3 regions of the Duganella sp. FT27W genome follow, and region 2 is predicted to be linked to each of the others. Evidence: predicted binding sites of a transcription regulator. Region 2 holds the regulator's gene; each other region holds the start of a gene.
What was found. Region 2 encodes sigma-54, which starts transcription at its own class of promoters, with help from an activator protein. Its sites were predicted from a motif close to TGGCANGNAANCTGCTTT; they were not measured.
Positions count from the first base shown of each region.

Region 1: F8197_RS26345 (CmpA/NrtA family ABC transporter substrate-binding protein) is a predicted target of sigma-54. The motif match lies at 3,529-3,546, and genes of this name have one in related genera.
Region 3: adh (aldehyde dehydrogenase) is a predicted target of sigma-54. The motif match lies at 2,835-2,852, and genes of this name have one in related genera.

Region 1 covers NZ_WHIV01000006.1:161,666-168,481, reverse strand. The annotation lists gene F8197_RS26365 (ABC transporter substrate-binding protein) at 1-868, shown strand, start outside; gene F8197_RS26360 (ABC transporter ATP-binding protein) at 870-1,757, shown strand; gene F8197_RS26355 (ABC transporter permease) at 1,754-2,635, shown strand; gene F8197_RS26350 (ANTAR domain-containing response regulator) at 2,794-3,423, shown strand; gene F8197_RS26345 (CmpA/NrtA family ABC transporter substrate-binding protein) at 3,696-4,979, shown strand; gene ntrB (nitrate ABC transporter permease) at 5,019-5,921, shown strand; gene F8197_RS26335 (ABC transporter ATP-binding protein) at 5,933-6,739, shown strand; gene F8197_RS26330 (methyl-accepting chemotaxis protein) at 6,739-6,816, shown strand, end outside.
Region 2 covers NZ_WHIV01000004.1:263,797-270,612, forward strand. The annotation lists gene F8197_RS18315 (enoyl-CoA hydratase/isomerase family protein) at 1-289, opposite strand, end outside; gene F8197_RS18320 (alginate lyase family protein) at 286-1,248, opposite strand; gene hpf (ribosome hibernation-promoting factor, HPF/YfiA family) at 1,311-1,670, opposite strand; gene F8197_RS18330 (RNA polymerase factor sigma-54) at 1,746-3,221, opposite strand; gene lptB (LPS export ABC transporter ATP-binding protein) at 3,225-3,977, opposite strand; gene lptA (lipopolysaccharide transport periplasmic protein LptA) at 3,979-4,581, opposite strand; gene lptC (LPS export ABC transporter periplasmic protein LptC) at 4,591-5,193, opposite strand; gene F8197_RS18350 (SIS domain-containing protein) at 5,193-6,191, opposite strand; gene F8197_RS18355 (monovalent cation:proton antiporter family protein) at 6,318-6,816, shown strand, end outside.
Region 3 covers NZ_WHIV01000009.1:5,598-12,413, reverse strand. The annotation lists gene F8197_RS28030 (porin) at 1-566, opposite strand, end outside; gene F8197_RS28025 (DUF779 domain-containing protein) at 861-1,244, opposite strand; gene adh (aldehyde dehydrogenase) at 1,254-2,774, opposite strand; gene pedF (cytochrome c-550 PedF) at 3,059-3,544, shown strand; gene F8197_RS28010 (high-potential iron-sulfur protein) at 3,602-3,922, opposite strand; gene F8197_RS28005 (methanol/ethanol family PQQ-dependent dehydrogenase) at 4,193-6,073, shown strand; gene F8197_RS28000 (pentapeptide repeat-containing protein) at 6,073-6,756, shown strand; gene F8197_RS27995 (c-type cytochrome) at 6,771-6,816, shown strand, end outside.

The sequences.
Region 1 (6,816 bases), on a different contig from region 2:
CCAGAAGCTGATCGAAAAACACGGCAAGAAAAACGGCCTCGAGATCAAGGTGGAGTGGAAACAGTTGTCCGGCGGCGCGGCCGTCAACGATGCCTTGTTGTCTGGCGCCGTGGATATCGCCGGCGCCGGCGTGGGGCCGCTCTTGACCATCTGGGATCGCACGGCGGGGCGCCAGAACGTGAAAGGCGTGGCGTCGCTCGGCAGTTTTCCGTATTACCTGGTGAGCACCAATCCCAAGGTCAAAACCATCGCCGACTTTACCGAGAAGGACCGCATCGCGCTGCCGGCGGTTACCGTGTCGGTGCAGTCGCGCATCCTGCAATACGCTGCGGCCAAACAGTGGGGCGAGAAGGAATTCGCGCGGCTCGACAAGTTTACCCAAACCCTGCCGCACCCGGATGCCGCCGCCGCGTTGATCGCGGGCGGCACCGAGATCAACGCCCACTTCGGCAACCCGCCGTTCCAGGAGCAGGAGCTGGCCGGCAATCCGAATGCCCACATCGTGCTCAATTCCTACGATGTGCTGGGCGGCCCCAGCTCGGCCACCGTGTTGTACGCCACCGAAAAATTCCGCAACGAGAATCCGAAAACCTACCGCGCCTTTACCGCCGCGCTGGCCGAAGCTGCGCAGTACGCGAGCACCAATCCGGAAGGCGCGACCGATGCCTTTTTGCGCGTGACCAAGAGCAAGATCGACCGCGCGCTGGTGCTGAAAGTGTTTAAAAATCCGGAAGTGAAATTCAGCGTGGAGCCGCAAAACACCCTGGGCCTGGCGCAGTTCCTGTACCGCGTGGGTGCGATCAAGAAGCAGCCGGCCAGCTGGCGCGACTACTTCTTCGAAGACCCCGTGATTACCAAGGGTGGCTGACATGGCGTTCCAGATCGTTCGTCCCGCACCACCGCCGACGCCACTGCTGCGGGCGGAAAATGTGAGCCTCGAATACGGCGCCGTGCGCGCCACCCACGAGGTCAGCTTCGATGTATATCGTGGCGACCGCTTCGTGCTGCTGGGGCCTTCGGGCTGCGGCAAGTCGTCGCTGTTGAAGGCGGCGGCCGGCTTCATCAAGCCAGCTGGCGGCGCCATCAGCATCGACGGCCGCGAGGTGACCGGGCCGGGGCCGGACCGCATGGTAGTATTCCAGGAATTCGACCAGCTGCCGCCGTGGAAGACGGTGCGCGAAAACGTGATGTTCCCGCTGTTGATGACCAGGCGCCTGAACCGTCACCAGGCCGAAGAACGCGCCCGGCACTGGATCGCCAAGGTGGGCCTGGCTGGTTTCGAGAACGCCCATCCGCACACGCTGTCGGGCGGCATGAAGCAGCGCGTGGCCATCGCCCGCGCGCTGGCGATGCAGCCAGACATCCTGCTGATGGACGAACCGTTTGCCGCCCTCGACGCGCTCACGCGGCGCAATATGCAGGAAGAACTGGGGCGCCTGTGGGAAGAGCTGCGTTTTACGCTGCTGTTTGTCACGCACTCGATCGAGGAGGCGCTGGTGGTCGGTAATCGCATCCTGCTGCTGTCGCCGCACCCGGGGCAGGTAAGAGCGGAGTTGAACAGCCACCAGTTCGGGCTGGCCAGCGCGGGCAGCGTGGAGTTCCAGGCGGCGACGCAGCGTATTCACGGTTTATTGTTTGGCGAGACAGGTGGGGCAACGGACGCAATAGAAGCCGCCGGCCCGGGCACCAATCGCGGTCCCTCCATTGGGGCGCGGGCTGAAGGAGCACGGCCACGGACTGCGGAGACCGCATTATGAGCCTTGTACTCGATCCGCCGATCCGCCAGGAATACGAGGTCACTCCAGCCGTTGCTGCGCGCCCTACTGTGACTTCGGCCACGCCACCGGCGCCGCTGGTGAGCCGTTTGCGCGACCACGCCTGGTTGCGCAAGGCGCTCATCCTCGCCGCACTGGCCGTGCTGTGGGAATCCATCGCGCGCTGGCAGCACAACGACCTGCTGCTGCCGAGTTTCCTGCAAACGGCCAGCGCCTTTTTTGACGGCATCGCCAGCGGCGAACTGCTCGACCGTATCCGCACCTCGCTGGCCGTGCTGATCCAGGGTTACGCCGCCGGCGTGCTGGCAGCTTTTGTATTGACAGCGCTGGCCGCGTCCACCCGCGTGGGCCGCGACCTGCTCGAAACGCTGACGTCGATGTTCAATCCGCTGCCGGCGATTGCCCTGCTGCCGCTGGCGCTGCTGTGGTTTGGCCTCGGCAAGGGCAGCCTGATCTTCGTCATCGTACACGCGGTACTGTGGCCGCTGGCGCTGGGCGCCTATGCCGGCTTCCAGAGTGTGCCGGAAACCTTGCGCATGGCCGGCCGCAATTACGGCTTGAGCGGGCTGCGCCTGGTGCTGTACATCCTGGTGCCGGCAGCGCTGCCATCGATACTGTCGGGCCTGAAGATCGGCTGGGCGTTTGCCTGGCGCACCCTGATCGCAGCCGAACTGGTCTTCGGCACCACGTCGGGGCAGGGCGGCCTGGGCTGGTACATCTTCCAGAACCGCAACGAGCTCTACACTGAAAAGGTATTTGCCGGCCTGGCTGCCGTGATCCTGATCGGGCTGCTGATCGAAAACGCCGTGTTCCGGCCGCTCGAACGCATCACGGTGCGGCGGTGGGGGATGCAGCGCTAGGGTTGCGGATGAGGTGCGCGGTGGCATTAAATCGACAGAAACCCCGATAAACTGGCAAAAATTTGGTGTTGTGCCTTAGAATCTGCGCATGCACATCAAAACGACTGGTTTGGTTCTTGCTTGCTTTACAGCCCAGGACCAACCCGCTGCCACCTCCCATGACCACGCGTAACCTGCGCATTGTTGTCGTCAACGCCATCATCCATGCAGGCAACGAGGATGACGAGGCTATGCACGCCCAGGTCGAGCGGGCGCGGATATTGCGCATTGGGCTGCTCGAGGCTGGCTACGATATCGTTGCTTCGCTGCCGCCGGACATGTATTTGCCCGACCGCATAGCTCAGTTGCAGCCCGATATGATCATCGTCGATGCAGAATCGGACGCGCGCGACGTGCTCGAGCACATCGTCATTGCCACCCGCGACGAGCGCCGGCCCATCGTGATGTTTACCGAAAGCGAAGACACCGCCAGCATGGAGGCGGCCGTGGCTGCCGGCGTGTCGGCATACATCGTGGCCGGACTGCAGAGCGACCGCATCAAGCCGGTGCTCAACGTGGCGCTGGCGCGGTTCAAGCGCGAGCAGAAACTGCTCGACGAACTGTCCGACACCAAGAGCAAGCTGGCCGAGCGCAAGATCATCGAACGCGCCAAGGGGCTCTTGATGGAGCGCCAACATTTCAGCGAAGAGCAGGCGTACCAGAAGCTGCGCAGCATGGCCATGAGCAAGAACCTCAAGCTCTCGGAAGTCGCGCAGCGTATTCTGGATGTCGAAGACTTGCTCGGATAATCTTTATTTTGTTTTTCGCGTCCAAAATGAGGCGCGTGCTCACCAACGGTGCGCGGGTGCGGTGCGTTGCCGTCAATTCCTTTACCTTCCCCTCTGACAGCCCGCTGGCACAGACATTGCATAGTCTTAAACCAAGCGCAACGCTGCGCTGCTGAACCTCGCCAACGGCGGTGAGGGTCACAAGACAACGACGTCTACCATCACGCGAATGCGTTCGCGGGGGTAGGCGTTTTTTTTGGTCCAACGGTTTTGCTGACTACTAAGGGAACGCCATGAAAGAAACACCAAATATCGCCGACAACGCCTTGCCACCGACCCCGGCCGACGTTAATGTCACGCGCAGGAAAATCATTCATGGCGCAAGTCTGGTCGCAGGAGGAAGCATGTTGGGTTTGGCAACAGGTGGTGTGTGGGCGGCAGGTTCCGATAAACCGGAGAAGGAAGAAGTCAAGATCGGCTTCATTCCACTGACCGACTGCGCGTCGGTGGTGATGGCGTCGGTGCTGGGCTTCGACAAGAAATACGGCGTCAAGTTCGTGCTGAGCAAGGAGGCCTCGTGGGCCGGCGTGCGCGACAAGCTGTCCAATGGCGACCTCGACGCTGCACACGTGCTGTACGGCCTGCTGTACGGCGTGCAGATGGGCATTGGTGGACAAAAGAAGGACATGGCGGTGCTGATGGGCCTGAACAACAACGGCCAGGCCATCACGCTGTCGAAAAAGCTGGCCGACAAGGGCGCCGTCGATGGCGCCAGCCTGGCCAAGCTGATGCGTACCGACCGGCGCGAATACACGTTCGCCCAGACCTTCCCGACCGGCACCCACGCCATGTGGCTGTACTACTGGATGGCGGCCAACGGCATCAACCCGATGAAGGACGCGAAAGTGATCACGGTGCCGCCGCCGCAGATGGTGGCCAATATGCGCGTTGGTAATATGGACGGCTTCTGCGTTGGCGAACCGTGGAACCACCGCGCCATCATGGACGGCATCGGCATCACCGCGACGACCACCCAGGACATCTGGAAGGACCACCCGGAAAAAGTGCTGGGCTCCACCCTGGAATTTGCCAAAAAATATCCGAACACCTGCCGCGCGATGATGGCCGCCATTCTGGATGCCGGCAAATGGATCGACGCCTCGCTGGCCAACAAGAACAAGATGGCCGAAGTGATCGCCGACAAGTCGTACGTCAACACCAGCAAGGACGCGATCGACCAGCGCATCATGGGCCGTTACCAGAATGGCCTGGGCAAGACCTGGGACGACGCCAATCACATGAAGTTCTACAACGACGGCCTGGTGAACTTCCCCTACCTGTCGGACGGCATGTGGTTCATGACCCAGCACCGCCGCTGGGGCCTGCTCAAGGACGACCCGGACTACCTGGCCGTGGCCAAGTCGGTCAACCAGATCGACCTGTACAAGGATGCGGCGGCAATGACCAAGACACCGGTGCCGAAAAGCCCGCTGCGCACGTCCAAGCTGGTGGACGGCGCAGTGTGGGATGGCTCGAACCCGAAAGCGTTTGCTGCCTCGTTCAAGATCCGCGCTTAAGTTGCAGTAGTCCGATTCATCGTCCTTTGAAGGAAAGCCATGAACGCCATGCTCCAACCCGACAGCGCCAAGCCGCTCAATACCGAAGTCCTCGAAGCTGAAAAGCCGGCGCGCCGCCCGCGCCGCGCGCTGGCCGCCAATTCCAGCGCGCGCGTGCGCCAGCAGCTTTCGGCCACCGCCATGAAAATCGTCGCGCCGTTGGTGGGCGCCGCCTTGCTGGTGCTGATCTGGCAGCTGATCACCATCAAGAACGCCACCTTCCCGACACCGCTGGTGACGTTTCACGAAGCGGTGAAAATGTTCTCCGATCCGTTTTACCGCAACAGCCCGAATGACCAGGGCATCGGCTGGAACCTGCTGGCCTCGTTGCAGCGGGTGGCGGTGGGCTTCGGTCTGGCCGCGCTGGTCGGCATCCCGCTCGGCTTCGTGATCGGTCGCGTGAAGTTTGTCAGTGCCATGTTCAGCCCCATTATCAGCTTGCTGAAACCGGTGTCGCCGCTGGCCTGGCTGCCGATTGGTTTGCTGGTGTTCCAGTCGGCCAACCCCGCCGCGATCTGGTCGATCTTCATCTGCTCGATCTGGCCGATGATCATCAACACCGCCGTGGGCGTGCAGCGCGTGCCGCAGGATTATATGAACGTGGCGCGCGTACTGAACCTGTCGGAGTGGAAGATCCTGACCAAGATCCTGCTGCCATCGGCCTTGCCGTATGTGCTGACCGGCGTGCGCCTGTCGATCGGCACTGCGTGGCTGGTGATCGTCGCGGCCGAAATGCTGACCGGCGGCGTGGGCATCGGCTTCTGGGTGTGGGACGAGTGGAACAATTTGAATGTCCCGCACATCATCATCGCCATCGTGGCCATCGGCTTTGTGGGCCTGCTGCTGGAACAAGCCCTGATGGCGCTGGCCCGTGCCTTCACCTACGAACAAGTGTCGAACTAAGGAGCATGGCCATGGACGAATCGAAATTCATCGACATCGAGAGCGTGGAGATGGTCTTCCACACCAGGAAGGGTGTATTCCACGCGCTGCGCGAGATCGACCTCACCGTCGCCAAGGGCGAGTTCATCACCCTGATCGGCCACTCGGGGTGCGGCAAATCGACCCTGCTCAACCTGATCGCCGGCTTGACCAAGCCCACCGACGGCGTGCTGCTGTGCGCCAACCGCGAGATCGCCGGGCCGTCGCCCGAGCGCTCGGTGGTGTTCCAGAACCACTCGCTGCTGCCGTGGCTCACCTGTTACGAGAACATCTACCTGGGCGTGGAACGCGTGTTCGGCAAGACAGAATCGAAAGCGCAGCTGCGCGAGCGCACCATGGCGGCGCTCGCGCTGGTCGGTTTGACGGCTGCCGAAACCAAGCGTCCCAACGAAATTTCGGGCGGCATGAAGCAGCGCGTGGGCATCGCCCGGGCGCTGGCGATGGAACCGAAAGTGCTGCTGATGGACGAACCGTTCGGCGCGCTCGACGCGCTGACCCGCGCCCACCTGCAGGACGAGCTGCTCAAGATCGTCGCCGCCACCAAGTCCACCGTGGTGATGGTGACCCACGACGTCGATGAGGCGGTGCTGCTGTCGGACCGCATCGTCATGCTGACCAACGGCCCGGCCGCCACCATCGGCGAAATCGTCGCGGTGCAGCTGGACCGTCCGCGCGACCGCGTGGCGCTGGCGCAGGATGCGCGCTACATGGAATACCGCACGGCCGTGCTGGAGTTCCTGTACCGCAAACAGGCGCATCCGGCCAAGGATGCGGCTTGATGGACATGAACACACGTCACCTGGAAAGCGAGGCCAAGGCGCTGTCGGGCGAAGTGTTCGGCGCCATGATCAATCTG
Region 2 (6,816 bases):
GGTTGAGCGCGTATTCCTCGGTGAAGAAATCCTCGACCAGCGCGCTGCCCTGCTGCGGCGTGGCGCGGCCCAGGTCGTGGAAGAAGCGGATGTCGCCGCCGGCGCAAAACGCCTTGTCGCTGCTGCTGCGCACGACCACCGCCTGCACGGCGTCGTCGTCGCGCCAGGCCAGCAAGGTGTGCGTGATGGCGCGCACCATGTCGAGTGACAGCGAGTTGAGCGCGCGCGGACGATCGAGCGTGATGACGCCGGTGCCTTGGCTGACGGTCGTTATTACGTTTTCGCTCATGGCTGTCCTGTGGATTTGTTCGACGAAGGCAAGTGTTCTAGCGGGTTGGGCAAGGTTAAATCGCCGCCCAGGCGGGCCTGGAATTTTGCAGCGGCTGCCGGCGGGTGCCCCATGTGGCGCGCATAGATCACGGCAAACGGCATATCAGTCACTGTTTCCTGCCTGAAGCCGGTGACCTGGTTCATGGTCGACGGATTGCGCGCAGCGGCCAGCGTGTATGTCACCAGCCGGTCCAGCGTCGGCGATTGCAGGTCAAGAATCGATGCCATCATGGTCAGCGGCGCGGCAGCGAACGCGTGGTAATGCAGCGCCTTGGCGCCGCGCGCCATCTCGGCTGGCAGCGCGCCGTCCGAAGCGACCTGGGCCATCGCGTTGTCGAACACGCCGTGCCCCCATGTTAATAAACGCTGGTCGTGGGTGACGGCGCCGACGGCAGTCACGGCCAGCCCTTCCCAGTAGTAATGGTTGTTGCGCTTGCCCTTGCGGGTGTCGGCGTGGACCAGCGTGGCGTCGGCCAGCGTGGACAGCCACGCTTCGATCGCTTTCTTTTGCGCGGGCGTGGCGGCTGCCTGCACGCGCGCATAGCTGAGCGCGAGGCCACCGAGCGTCCACTTGCGCACGAAATACGCCTGCTCGCTCGACATCTTGCCCAGCATGGCCTGCTGGCCGGCCCAGCTATCCAGCCAGTTCAAGGCGCAGGCGGCGTCTTGCGGCTTGCTGTTGGCCTGGTAGCGGCTGGCGTTGCGGGCGACACCAGACAAGAATTGTTCGACCGGCTCGGTGCTGGCAATGTTTTTGGCGCGCCGCGCCGGGTCGATCACGGAATGGTTGGCGTCGTTGTAGTAGCTGTTGGCGTCGATGTCGATGACGGCGGCCGGCGCCGGCTGGCAGGTAGCGGCGACGGCGGAAGCAGCGGAGGCGGAAAGGAGAACGGTATAAACCAGATAAACAATTTTCATGTAGCTCCAGAAACAAGAAAGGGCGCTCGTTCAGCGCCCTTAGTTGGTGTGTCGCGCCGTTGTTAAAGGGCGGCGGCAGCTGGTTCGAAGTTATCCGGGAGATGCTTGATCGCATCGTGGCCGTGCTGTTGGACTTTGCCTTTGTACTTCATGACCTGGCGGTCCAGCTTGTCGATCAGGGTGTCGATCGCAGCGTACAGGTCTTGCGACAGGCTTTCCACGTAGACCGTTTTACCGGACAGGCGCAGATTGATTTCAGCCTTTTGGCGCTTGGTTTTCTCTTTAAGGTTATCTACGGTCAGAATGACAGCAATATCAATCACTTGATCAAAGTGCCGTGTCACGCGTTCGAGCTTGCTCTGCACGTATTCACGAATGGCGGCGGTCACTTCGAGATGATGTCCACTGATGGTGAGATTCATACACACTCCTAAAGATAGATGTCGCTGACGGTTAGTGCGTTGCCCATTGATGCCGGGCACGCAGGAACCAGTGCACTACAAAGACTTGCGGAGACTGACTGGAGGGATTTTGAGGGCTTCGCGATATTTGGCAACAGTGCGTCGCGCAATCACCATGCCCTGTTCTCCCAGCATGTCCGCAATCTTACTGTCGGATAAAGGATTTTTAGGGTCTTCAGCTCCTGTCAGTTGCACGATCAGTGCCCGTATCGCCGTCGAACTGGCTTCACCTCCCGCTTCGGTGGCGACGTGGCTACCAAAAAAATATTTCAGCTCAAACATGCCGTGCGGAGTCAGCATGTATTTCTGAGTTGTTACCCGAGAAATGGTGCTCTCGTGTAAACCCAGTGTATCAGCAATTTCGCGAAGCACAAGGGGGCGCATGGCAACCGCGCCGTGCGAGAAAAAGTTCTTTTGTCGTTCTACTATCGCTTGTGCCACGCGCAGGATGGTGTCGAACCGCTGGCGCATATTCTTGATCAGCCACTTCGCCTCCTGCAGCTGCGCGCCCATGGCGCCCTCACCTTTGCCCTGCTTGAGCAGGTTGGCGTACATGGCGTTCACACGCAGGCGCGGCATGACGTCGTTGTTCAGGCTGACCTGCCAACCGGTGCGCGATTTTTTCACGATCACGTCCGGCACCACGTAGTCGGAGACGTCGGAGGCGAACGCCGCACCGGGGTGCGGATTGCACTGGCGGATCACGGTCTGCGCTTCGCGCAGGTCTTCGTCGTCGCACAGCAGCGCTTTTTTCAGCTTGTTGAAATCGCGCTGGGCAAACCACGTCAGGTGCTTTTCGACGATGGCCACGGCCATCCGTCGCGTCACCATCGGGATGCCGGGCAAGCGCTTGATTTGCAGCGCCAGGCACTCGGCCGCATTGCGCGCCCCCACCCCTGCAGGGTCGAAACTTTGCAGCAGCGACAACGCCGTTTGCAGCTCGTCGAGTTCCACTTCCAGTTCCTCGGGCAGGCGCGCGTGGATCTCGTCGAGCGCTTCTTCGAGGTAGCCGTTTTCGTCGAGTGCATCGATGATCAGTTCGACCAGCGCGCGGTCGCGCAGCTCGAGCACGGTCACCCGCATCTGCTCCATCAGGTGCTCGCGCAGGGTGCAGTGGTGCGCTTCGATTTGCGGACGCGCGTCTTCGTCGTCGGGCGCCTTGCTGCGGCCGGCGTCGCTCCAGTCCATGTCCGCTTCGGCGGTGGTACTTTCGGTATCGGCGGCGGGGCCGTCGTAGGCGTCGGCCTCGCCGGCGGGCGCCGCTTCCTGCGGACCCGATTCGGACGGTGCTTCGCCGGACGGCGCCTGCTGGCTGATGGCGCCGTCGGACAACAGCCGCAGAGAATGGTCGAGCGGATCGTCGAGCCGCTCGAGCAAGGGATTGTCGGTCAGGAGTTGTTCGAGTTCCTGGTGCAGCTCCAGCGTGGAAAGCTGCAGCAAGCGGATCGATTGCTGCAGTTGGGGCGTCAGCGCGAGATGCTGCGAGGTCCGCAGTTGCAACGACTGTTTCATGGATTACATTCGGAAGTGTTCACCCAGGTAGACGCGGCGCACCGACTCGTCGGCGATGATGTCGTCCGGACGGCCCGACGCCAGCACCGAGCCCTGGTTGATGATATATGCGCGGTCGCAGATGCCCAGCGTCTCGCGCACATTGTGATCGGTAATGAGGACGCCGATTTGCCGCTCCTTGAGAAAGCGCACGATGCGCTGGATCTCGATCACGGCAATCGGGTCGACCCCGGCGAATGGTTCGTCGAGCAGCACGAAGCGCGGGTTGGTGGCCAGCGCACGGGCGATCTCCACCCGGCGGCGTTCGCCGCCGGAGAGCGAGAGCGCGGGGTTGTCGCGCAGCTTCTCGATTTGCAAATCGGCCAGCAGGGTATTGAGCCGTTCAGTAATGTCAGCCTTGGATAAAGGCTTGCCGTCCACTTTTTGAATTTCGAGGACAGCGCGAATATTTTCTTCCACCGTCAGCTTGCGGAACACCGACGCTTCCTGCGGCAGGTACGACAGGCCGAGCGAGGCGCGGCGGTGGATCGGCAGTGACGAGACGTCGACGCCGCCGATATCGATGGTGCCGGCGTCGGACGGTACCAGGCCGACGATCATGTAAAACGACGTGGTCTTGCCGGCGCCGTTGGGGCCGAGCAAACCCACCACTTCGCCGCACTCTACTTGCAGCGAGACGTCGTGCACGACCTGGCGCTTGCCATAGCTTTTCTGCAGGCCGCGAACGATCAGGGTGCTACCGCAACTTGGTTCCATGTCATTTCCCCGCAGGCTGGGTGGCAGGCACCGGCTGCGCCGGCGCGATCGGCGGGCGCTTGGACGACGGCTGGATCACCATGGTGCCGCGGCCGGCGCCCGGTTTGCTCTCGCCGCTGCTGCTGTTCTTGACCGCGAACACTTCGCGGCGGCTGTCGTACGAGATGAACTCGCCATCGACCTGGCTGGTGACCTTGCCCGACTCGAGCTGCTTGATGCGGCCCTTGGAAATCAGCTTGACCAGCTCGGTCTTGTCGTCGTATTCGATGCGGTCGGCCTGGCCTTCCACCCATTTGTCGGTGTCGCCGTCAAGCTTCTGGCGAAACGTTGCCTGCACGCCGGGCGTGCCGGTGAGCACCACGAACTGGTAGCCCTCGGGATCTTGCGTGACCACCGCCTTGGGCGAGGTCATGCGGATGGTGCCGCGCGTGAGGATGACGTTGCCGGTGAAGGTCTTGATCTGCTTGACGTCGTCGGAGTCGGCCTGGTCGAACGACACTTCGATCGGCTTGTTGGAGTCGGCTTTTTCGGCGTGCGCCGGGATGGCCAGTGCTGCCAGCAGCAGTGCCGCCGACCAGAAGGTTTGCTTGGTGATTGCTCTCATAATCTTCCTTTAGCGTGCCGCATGCGGCGGCACGGTGATCTTGCCGCGTCCACCCAGTTGGGTTTGCAGCGTTGCATTGTTGGCGGTCATGCCCACGCCCGTGGCCACCGTCTTGCCCAGGTGCAGTTCGACCGGTGCGACGGTTTCCATCCGTTGTTCGTCCGGGAACACGGTGAGCGTGGACGTGGTCAGGCTCATGGCCTGGCTCTTGCCACTGGCCGGGCGCACCACGCTGACGTTGCCGTCGAGCTTGACGCGCGAGTTGTCCTGATCGACGCGGGCGGTGTCGCCGCGCACCGTCATTGGCGGATGCTCGGCCGACAAGGTGTTGATATAGGGCTTGATGATGTCGGACGCTTCTTCGGCCGGCAGGTGGGTGAGCTTGTCGCCGGAAATGATATAAGCCGGCTTGCCGTCCTTGGTCATGCGCACCACGCTGAACCGGTCGATGATGTAATCGGGCTCGTTGCGGAACTTGTCCTGCGCCGTATCCTGGTTCGATTCGTTAATCAACTGCACCATCCAGCCGGTACCGACGGCCACAAATACGCCGATCACGACCATCCAGGTGAGCGACCAGCGGTGGGCGGTTCTTTTACGTACGTTAGGCATCAGATCACCTTGGCGCGTGTGAGGTCGTGGATGTGCAGCGCACCGACCAGCCTGCCATCGGCATCGGCCACCAGCACCTGGTTGATGCGGAACTGTTCCATGATTGCGACCGCATCGACCGCCAGCTGTTCCGGCGCGATGCTGCGCGGGTTGGCGTGCATGACGTCGCGGATCAGGACCTGGGTGAAGTCCTGCACCTTGTCGATCATGCGGCGCAGGTCGCCGTCGGTAAACACGCCGATCGGCTGGTCGTCGGCATCGACCACGGCGGTCATGCCCATGCCCTTCCTGGTCATTTCCAGCAGCGCGTCGGTGAGCTTGACGTCGGCGCGCACCTTCGGTACATCGGCGCCGCTGCGCATGACGTCGCGCACGTGCGTCAGCAGGCGCCGACCCAGCGCGCCGCCCGGGTGCGACCGGGCGAAATCTTCTTCCCTGAAACCGCGCAGATCGAGCAAGGCCACTGCCAGCGCGTCGCCCAGCGCCAGCGTGACGGTGGTGGACGTGGTGGGCGCCAGGTTCATCGGGCACGCCTCCTTGGCCACCGCAACATTGAGGTGGACATCGGCGATGCTGGCCAGGCTGGAGCCCGGCTTGCCGGTAATGGCAATGACCTTGCTGCCCATGCGCTTGACCACCGGCAGGATGGTCATCAGCTCGGTACTTTCACCCGAGTACGAAATGGCAATGAAAGCGTCGTCAGCGGTGACCATGCCGAGGTCGCCGTGCGCAGCCTCGGCCGGGTGCACGAACATGGCGGGGGTGCCAGTGGAGGCGAACGTGGCCGCCATCTTGCGGGCGATGTGACCGGACTTGCCGATACCGGACACCACCACCCTACCCTTGCAATTAAACAACAGTTCAATCGCTTTGACGACGGTATCGTCGTCACCCAGGCGCAGCTCCAGCGCAGTAATGGCGGCGGCCTCGTTTTGCAACGTTTCACGGGCGAGCCGCAGCGCATGCGCCGCCATTTTTGCGTCAAAAGCTTTCAGCATTGTTTTTTCATGGGTTACACTCATACCCAAGTATAGCCGAATTAAGAAAGCAAAAAACTTGCCAGTCGAAACAATGCGCCTGTGTGGTGCGCAACCACTGAATAAAAAACTGACGGCTACGGCAACATGACGTTTTCACCGCTCGAACTGACCCTGGTCTTGTTAGGCAGCGCCGTGCTGGGCGTGGTGGCCTTCCGCATGATGCATCTGCCGCCCATGCTCGGCTACCTGGCCGTCGGCATCCTGATCGGCCCCCACGCGCTCGGCTGGGCCATGGAGAGCGAAGCTACCCACGGCCTGGCCGAGTTCGGCGTGGTATTCCTGATGTTCTCGATCGGGCTCGAATTCTCGCTGCCCAAGCTGCTGGCGATGCGCGGCATCGTGTTCGGCCTCGGGCTGGCGCAGGTGGCGTTTACCATCATCGCCACCCTGCTGTTCGGCTGGCTCATCGCCAGCCAGCTACCCGCCCATTTACAGATCAGCTGGCAAGGCGCGTTTGCGCTCGGTGGCGCGCTGGCCATGTCGTCCACCGCCATCGTGGTCAAGATGCTGACCGAGCGGCTCGAGCTCGAGAGCGAGCATGGCCGCAAGATCATCGGCATCCTGCTGTTCCAGGATCTGGCCG
Region 3 (6,816 bases), on a different contig from region 2:
ATCTGGCCGTAGTAACCGACGTAGCTGTAGCCGGCCCCGATATGACCGAGCGTGACGCGGCCGCGCTGCGTGGCCTGCACCGGTGCGCCGGCGCCGATCAAGGTCATGTCGCCGAAGATGGCGCCGGTGCCGAAGATGCCGTTGTCGCGACCGAGCTTGATGGTGCCCATGCGGTCGTTACCGAACGAGAAATACGCCTGGCGCACATCGACACCGCTGTTGGCGGAGATGGCGCTGTCGGTAGCGGTGGCGTTGTACATGCCGATCAGCGCATTGACGTCGTAATCGCCCTGGCGCGACGTGGCCGATGTCACCAGGCCATTGGGCAGCAGGCCGTTGCCGATCGTGGTGCGGTTGGTTTCACCGCCGCAGCCCAGCGCTTTGCCGGCCAGCGCCAGCCCGCCCACGGCATTGCCATTGCCATCACCGCTGCACGACACCTGGGTGTAATACGCGTTGACCATGCCGCCGACCGACAGGTTCCAGTCGCCGGCTTTGAAATCGACCGCTTGTGCGGCAGGGATTGCGGCTGCGGCCAGCGCGCCCACCATGATTGCCTTTTTCATCGCTCATCTCCATAGCTTGTTTTTTTATCGGGTAGAACATCGCGCGTGATGTCCATCCGATCATGGCAATTTGCATGCCCGGCTCATGTCAGAGGAAGGAGGTGTGAGCGGTGCGCCGTATCGGATCAGCGCCGCTGCGCCGGCTGTTCAGAATTGGATCGCCGCGCGACAAAGCGAACGCACAAAAAAAAAGCCGACGGCAACAGCCGTCAGCTCAAAGTCCTGTCCGGGCTGACGCGGAGACGTGGCCAGCGTGATCGGAACCAGGAGACGCTAAAAAAACTGACTACTCCACTACCGCACCGGCGCAGATGGATGCTGCAACTGCGCCAGCTCGTCGTCGGTGAACAGGCGCGACCTGGTGAGGAAGCGGCGCCCGGTGCCGTTATCGAGCGAGAACATGCCGCCATTGCCATCGACGACGTCGATGATCAACTGCGTATGCTCCCAGTACGCGAACTGCTCGATTCCCATGTAGAACGGCGTGCCATCGAGGTTGCCGAGGTAGACGTCGCTGTCGGACACCGAGAACTCGCCGGCCGCGTAGCACATCGGCGCGCTGCCGTCGCAGCACCCGCCCGACTGGAAGAACATCAGCGGGCCATGCCGTGCACGCAGCGTGGCCAGCATGTCGATGGCGGCCGGGGTGGCCGTTACCCGTTCGATGGCGTGGCTCATCGCAGATCCTTAGAAGAAGCCGAGTGCGTTCGGGCTGTAGGACACCAGCAGGTTCTTGGTCTGCTGGTAGTGATCGAGCATCATCTTGTGGTTTTCGCGGCCGATGCCCGACTGCTTGTAGCCGCCGAACGCGGCGTGGGCCGGATACAGGTGGTAGCAATTGGTCCACACCCGGCCGGCCTGGATGGCGCGGCCCACGCGGAATGCGCGCGAACCGTCGCGGGTCCAAAGGCCGGCGCCAAGACCGTACAAGGTATCGTTGGCGATGCGCAGTGCGTCTTCCTCGTCCTTGAACGTGGTGACCGACACCACCGGTCCGAAAATCTCTTCCTGGAAGATGCGCATGCTGTTGTCGCCCTTGAACACGGTGGGCAGCACGTAATAGCCGCTTTCCAGGTCGCCGCCCTGTACATTGCGCTCGCCGCCGGCCAGGATTTGCGCGCCGTCCTGCTTGCCGATGTCGATGTACGACAGGATTTTTTCCAGCTGCTCCTGCGATGCCTGGGCGCCGAGCATGGTGCCGGCGTCGAGCGGGTTGCCCTGCTTGATGGCGGCCACGCGGGCCAGTGCACGCTCGATGAATTTTTCGTAAATCGATTCCTGGATCAGCACGCGCGACGGGCATGTGCACACTTCGCCCTGGTTCAGCGCGAACATGGCAAAGCCTTCCAGGCACTTGTCGAAGAATGCGTCGTCGGCATCCATCACGTCGGCAAAAAAGATGTTGGGCGATTTGCCGCCCAGTTCCAGCGTGACGGGAATCAGGTTTTGCGCCGCGTATTGCATGATCAGGCGGCCGGTGCCGGTTTCGCCGGTGAACGCGATCTTGGCGATGCGTTTATTCGATGCCAGCGGCTTGCCCGCTTCCAGGCCGAAGCCGTTGACGATGTTCAGCACGCCGGGTGGCAGCAGGTCGCCGATCAGTTCGATCAGCACCATGATCGACGCCGGGGTTTGTTCGGCCGGTTTCAGTACCACGCAATTGCCGGCGGCCAGTGCCGGCGCCAGCTTCCACACCGCCATCAGGATCGGGAAATTCCACGGAATGATCTGGCCGACCACGCCCAGCGGTTCGTGGAAGTGGTAAGCGTAGGTGTCCGAGTCGATTTGCGCAACCGAGCCTTCCTGGGCACGGATGCAACCGGCGAAGTAGCGGAAGTGGTCGATGGCCAGCGGGATGTCGGCCGCCGTGGTTTCGCGGATCGGCTTGCCGTTGTCGATGGTTTCGGCGGTGGCGATCAGCGCCAGATTCGCTTCCATGCGGTCGGCGATTTTATTGAGGATATTGGCGCGCTCGGTTTGCGAGGTTTTGCCCCAGGCAACCTTGGCGGCATGGGCGGCGTCCAGCGCCAGCTCCACGTCCTCGGCGGTGGAGCGCGCCACTTCGCAAAATACTTGGCCGGTGATGGGCGTGATGTTGCCGAAGTACTCACCCTTGACCGGCGCCACGAACTTGCCGCCGATGTAGTTATCGTAGCGTTGTTTGAAAGGATTGGCTACGCCCAGTTTGCTGATGTCTGCCAGATTCATGTCGTCCTCTTTCTCGTTGGATTACATCTATAAATGCGGAATCTACCGCCCTGCCTTCATTTCGCAAATGCCGTGCCAGCCGCTAAAGCCGCTGCCAGCGCAGCGCCCGGGCCGCCGCTGCGTCAAATGGGATCAGCCCCGGGTTGGCGGTGCGGCACAACTGTTCCATTCCTGAACACTGCAGTGTGAATGCAGTGGTCAGCCGTCGATGGCATACCGATTGCTATCGCTGTCTGCCACGCACTATGCGATCAACCGAATCGATCAACAACATGGAGACTACGATGACAACTACCCGCACCCATATCTGGCGCATCCTCGGTGGCCTGGGCGGCATGGCAACTTGCATGCTGGCTGCTGCCGTGTATGCCCACGGCAATATGACGCCGCAAGCAGTCGATACATCCACCCTGCCACAACTGGGCGCCGAGTGGCGCACGGAAAACCCGTATCGGAACAACACCGAAGCGATCCGCATCGGCAGCGCCGCGTACACGCAAAACTGCGCGCGCTGCCACGGGCTGGAGGCGGTGTCGGGCGGCATGGCGCCGGACTTGCGCAAGCTCGACAACGACTGCGCGGTGCTGGCCGATGCCAAGAAAAAGGATGCTTGCGCGCAGGAGATCGACCAGTACGTGCTGGAGACGGTGCGCCACGGTCGCTCGCGCAATGGCGCCGTCTACATGCCGCCGTTCGAGGGCGTTTTCACGCAAGAGGCAATCTGGGCGGTGAAGGCTTACCTGGAATCGCAGCGCGAACAAAAGCTGTAATTGCAGTGATTACAGAAGCAAGGGCGCTGCCGCGGCAGCGCCTTTTTTATTGAAGGGTTACCCAGGCGCCTTGGCCCACGCCACGCACCAGCCGGGCGCCGCGATCTGCTTGCGGCCGAACATCGCGCAGCCGGCCCACGGGTCGCCCTTCTTGCCCTGGAAGAAGGAACAGTTGTCGCAGCGCTGGGCCGGCACGTGTTGCGGATATTTTTTGCCATCGACCTTGGTCGTGTCGTGGCGGTAGCCGAGCGCCTTGGCCTGGTCGCTGTCCTCGTCCACCTTCGACGCCGAGGTTTGTGCGCCGGCCAGCGCGGTGGCGCCCATGCCGCCGACGGCAAGCAATTGGCAAATGAAATGGCGGCGTGGTGATGATTGCATGGTGGTCTCCTTGTGGTTGGGGGGGCGAAGGCACATGGCGGCCTTCTGCGTGCTATTCAGCAACCGCTGTGCCAGCGGCAATTCCCGGTGCCACCGATGCCCGTTGTTCAAAAATGTCACAGCCACGCGCAGCGGCTGTGGCAGGACAGCGCAGCACCGCCCGATGTAACGGCAGCAGCGCCCCGCTCATCACGCTGGCACGCATGTTGCTGAATTGACCGTAGCGATCCGTCGCGCCACCTCACCACAAAATCTATAAGGGAGACCAGCATGCAGCCAGTATTTCCACGTCCAGTCGCCGTCGCCATCCTTGTCCTGATCGCCGCAGGTGCCCATACGGCCAACGCCGCCGACACCAAGGTGACCTGGGACGATATTGCCAATGCCGACCAGGGCACCAAGCAAGTGCTCAGCTACGGCCTGGGCCTGAAAGCGCAGCGCCACAGCCTGGCCAAGCGCATCAATACGAAGAACGTCGACCAGATCGTGCCGGCCTGGACCTTCTCGTTCGGTGGTGAAAAGCAGCGCGGCCAGGAAGCGCAGGCACTGGTACACGACGGCATCATCTACGTGACGGCGTCGTACTCGCGCATCTATGCGCTCGACGCCAAGACCGGCCACCAGCTGTGGGCCTACGAACACCGGCTGCCCGACGATATCCGCCCATGCTGCGACGTGGTCAATCGCGGCCCGGCGATCTACGGCGACAAGGTGTACTTCGGCACGCTCGATGCGCGCATCGTCGCGCTCAACAAGAACACCGGCAAGGTGGTGTGGAACGAAAAATTCGGCGACCAGAAACTCGGCTACACGATGACCGGTGCGCCATTCATCATCCGCGAAAAAGGCGGCCGCGTACTGCTCATCCACGGCAACTCGGGCGATGAATTCGGCGCCCAGGGCTGGTTGTTCGCACGCGACCCGGACACCGGCGCCGAGGTATGGGCCCGTCCGCTGGTGGAAGGCCACGTGGGCCGCGCCGACGGCAAACCCGGCACGCCCACCGGCGACGCCAACGCCCCAAGCTGGCCGCGCGACAAGGACGGCAAGCTGCGCGACGCCTGGGAACACGGCGGCGGCGCACCATGGCAAACGGCGTCGTTCGATCCCGAAACCAACACCATCATCATCGGCGCCGGCAACCCGGCGCCATGGAACACCTGGGAGCGCACCAAGGAGGGCGACGACCCGCGCAACTGGGACAGCCTGTTTACGTCCGGCCAGGCGTATGTCGATGCCAGCACAGGCGAGCTGAAAGGCTTTTACCAGCATACGCCGAACGATGCCTGGGACTTCTCGGGCAATAACTCGGTGGTGCTGTTCGACTACAAGGACGCCAAAACCGGCAAGTTGATCAAGGCCAGCGCGCACGCCGACCGCAACGGCTTCTTCTACGTAACCGACCGGACCAAGCTGGCCACCGGCGCCGGCTATCCGAACAAGCCGACGTCGCTGATCAACGCGTGGCCGTTCGTGGACGGCATCAACTGGGCCAAAAGCATCGACCTGAAAACCGGGCGGCCGGTGGAAAACGGCAAGCGCCCGCCATTGCCGGAAAAAGGCGCCGACAAGGGAAAGGCCGTGTTCGTGTCACCGCCATTCCTGGGCGGCACCAACTGGATGCCGATGTCGTACTCGCCCGATACCGGCCTGTTCTACATCCCCGCCAACCACTGGGGCATGGATTACTGGACCGAGCAAATCCACTACAAGGCCGGCTCCGCTTATCTGGGCCAGGGCTTCCGTATCAAGCGCCTGTATGACGACCACATCGGCACCCTGCGCGCGATCGATCCGAAGACCGGCAAGATCGTCTGGGAAAACAAGGAAAAATTCCCGCTGTGGGGCGGCACGCTCACCACGGCTGGCGGCTTGCTGATCACCGGCACCTCGGACGGCTACGTCAAAGCGTTCGACGCCAAGACCGGCAAGGAACTGTGGAAATACCAGACCGGTTCCGGCGTGGTGTCGGTGCCGATCACCTGGGAAATCGATGGCGAGCAATACATCGGCCTGTCCAGCGGCTACGGCGGCGCGGTGCCGCTGTGGGGCGGCGACATGGCGGAGCTGACCAAGCAGGTCACGCAAGGCGGCAGCTACTGGGTGTTCAAGCTGCCGAAAGCGCCGTCGGCCAAAGTGGCGAGCAAGTAATGACGACGCTGCCGCACCGGGTGGCAGGCGCGCCGAATGCCACCCATGGCCATGCCAAGGGCATAAGCGTAGGTGCGGGCATGGGCCCGCGCCTGACGGCGGCGCTATGGACGACCATGCTGGCTACGCTGTGCCTGGCGTTGCCGGCCGCAGCGCAGGTCGTCAACGGCGAAGCGGCGCCCGAGGTTGTCGTCATCAACGGTTGTCACCTGTGGCCGTATGCACAGTGTGCAAATGCCGACCTGCGCGGCGCCAACCTGGTGGGCAAGGATTTGCACGGCGCCGACTTGCGCGGCGCCCGCCTGATGCGCGCCAACCTGCGCAGCGCCAACCTGGCCGGTGCCCTGCTCGATGGCGCCGACCTCACCGGTGCCATGGCATACTCGCTCAATGCCCCGGGCGCGTCGTTCCGCCAGGCGGTGCTGGCCGGCATCAACCTCGAAACCAGCCGGTTGATGCGCGCCGACATGGAAGGCGCCGACTTGCGCGGCGCCAGCCTGGAGGCGGCGCGCCTGAACCTGGCCAATCTCGACGGCGCAGTGCTGGTCGATGCCGACCTGCAGGAAGCCAAGTTCTGGGGCAGCAACCTCAAAAATGCCAACCTGGAGCGCGCCATCCTGCGCTTCACCATTTTCCCCGACGCCAACCTGGAGGGCTGCAAAGGCTGCCCCACCGACTGGTAACACCGGAGCCCGCCATGCACCGTTTATTGATACTTCCGCTGCTGCTGGCGGCGCTGTCCG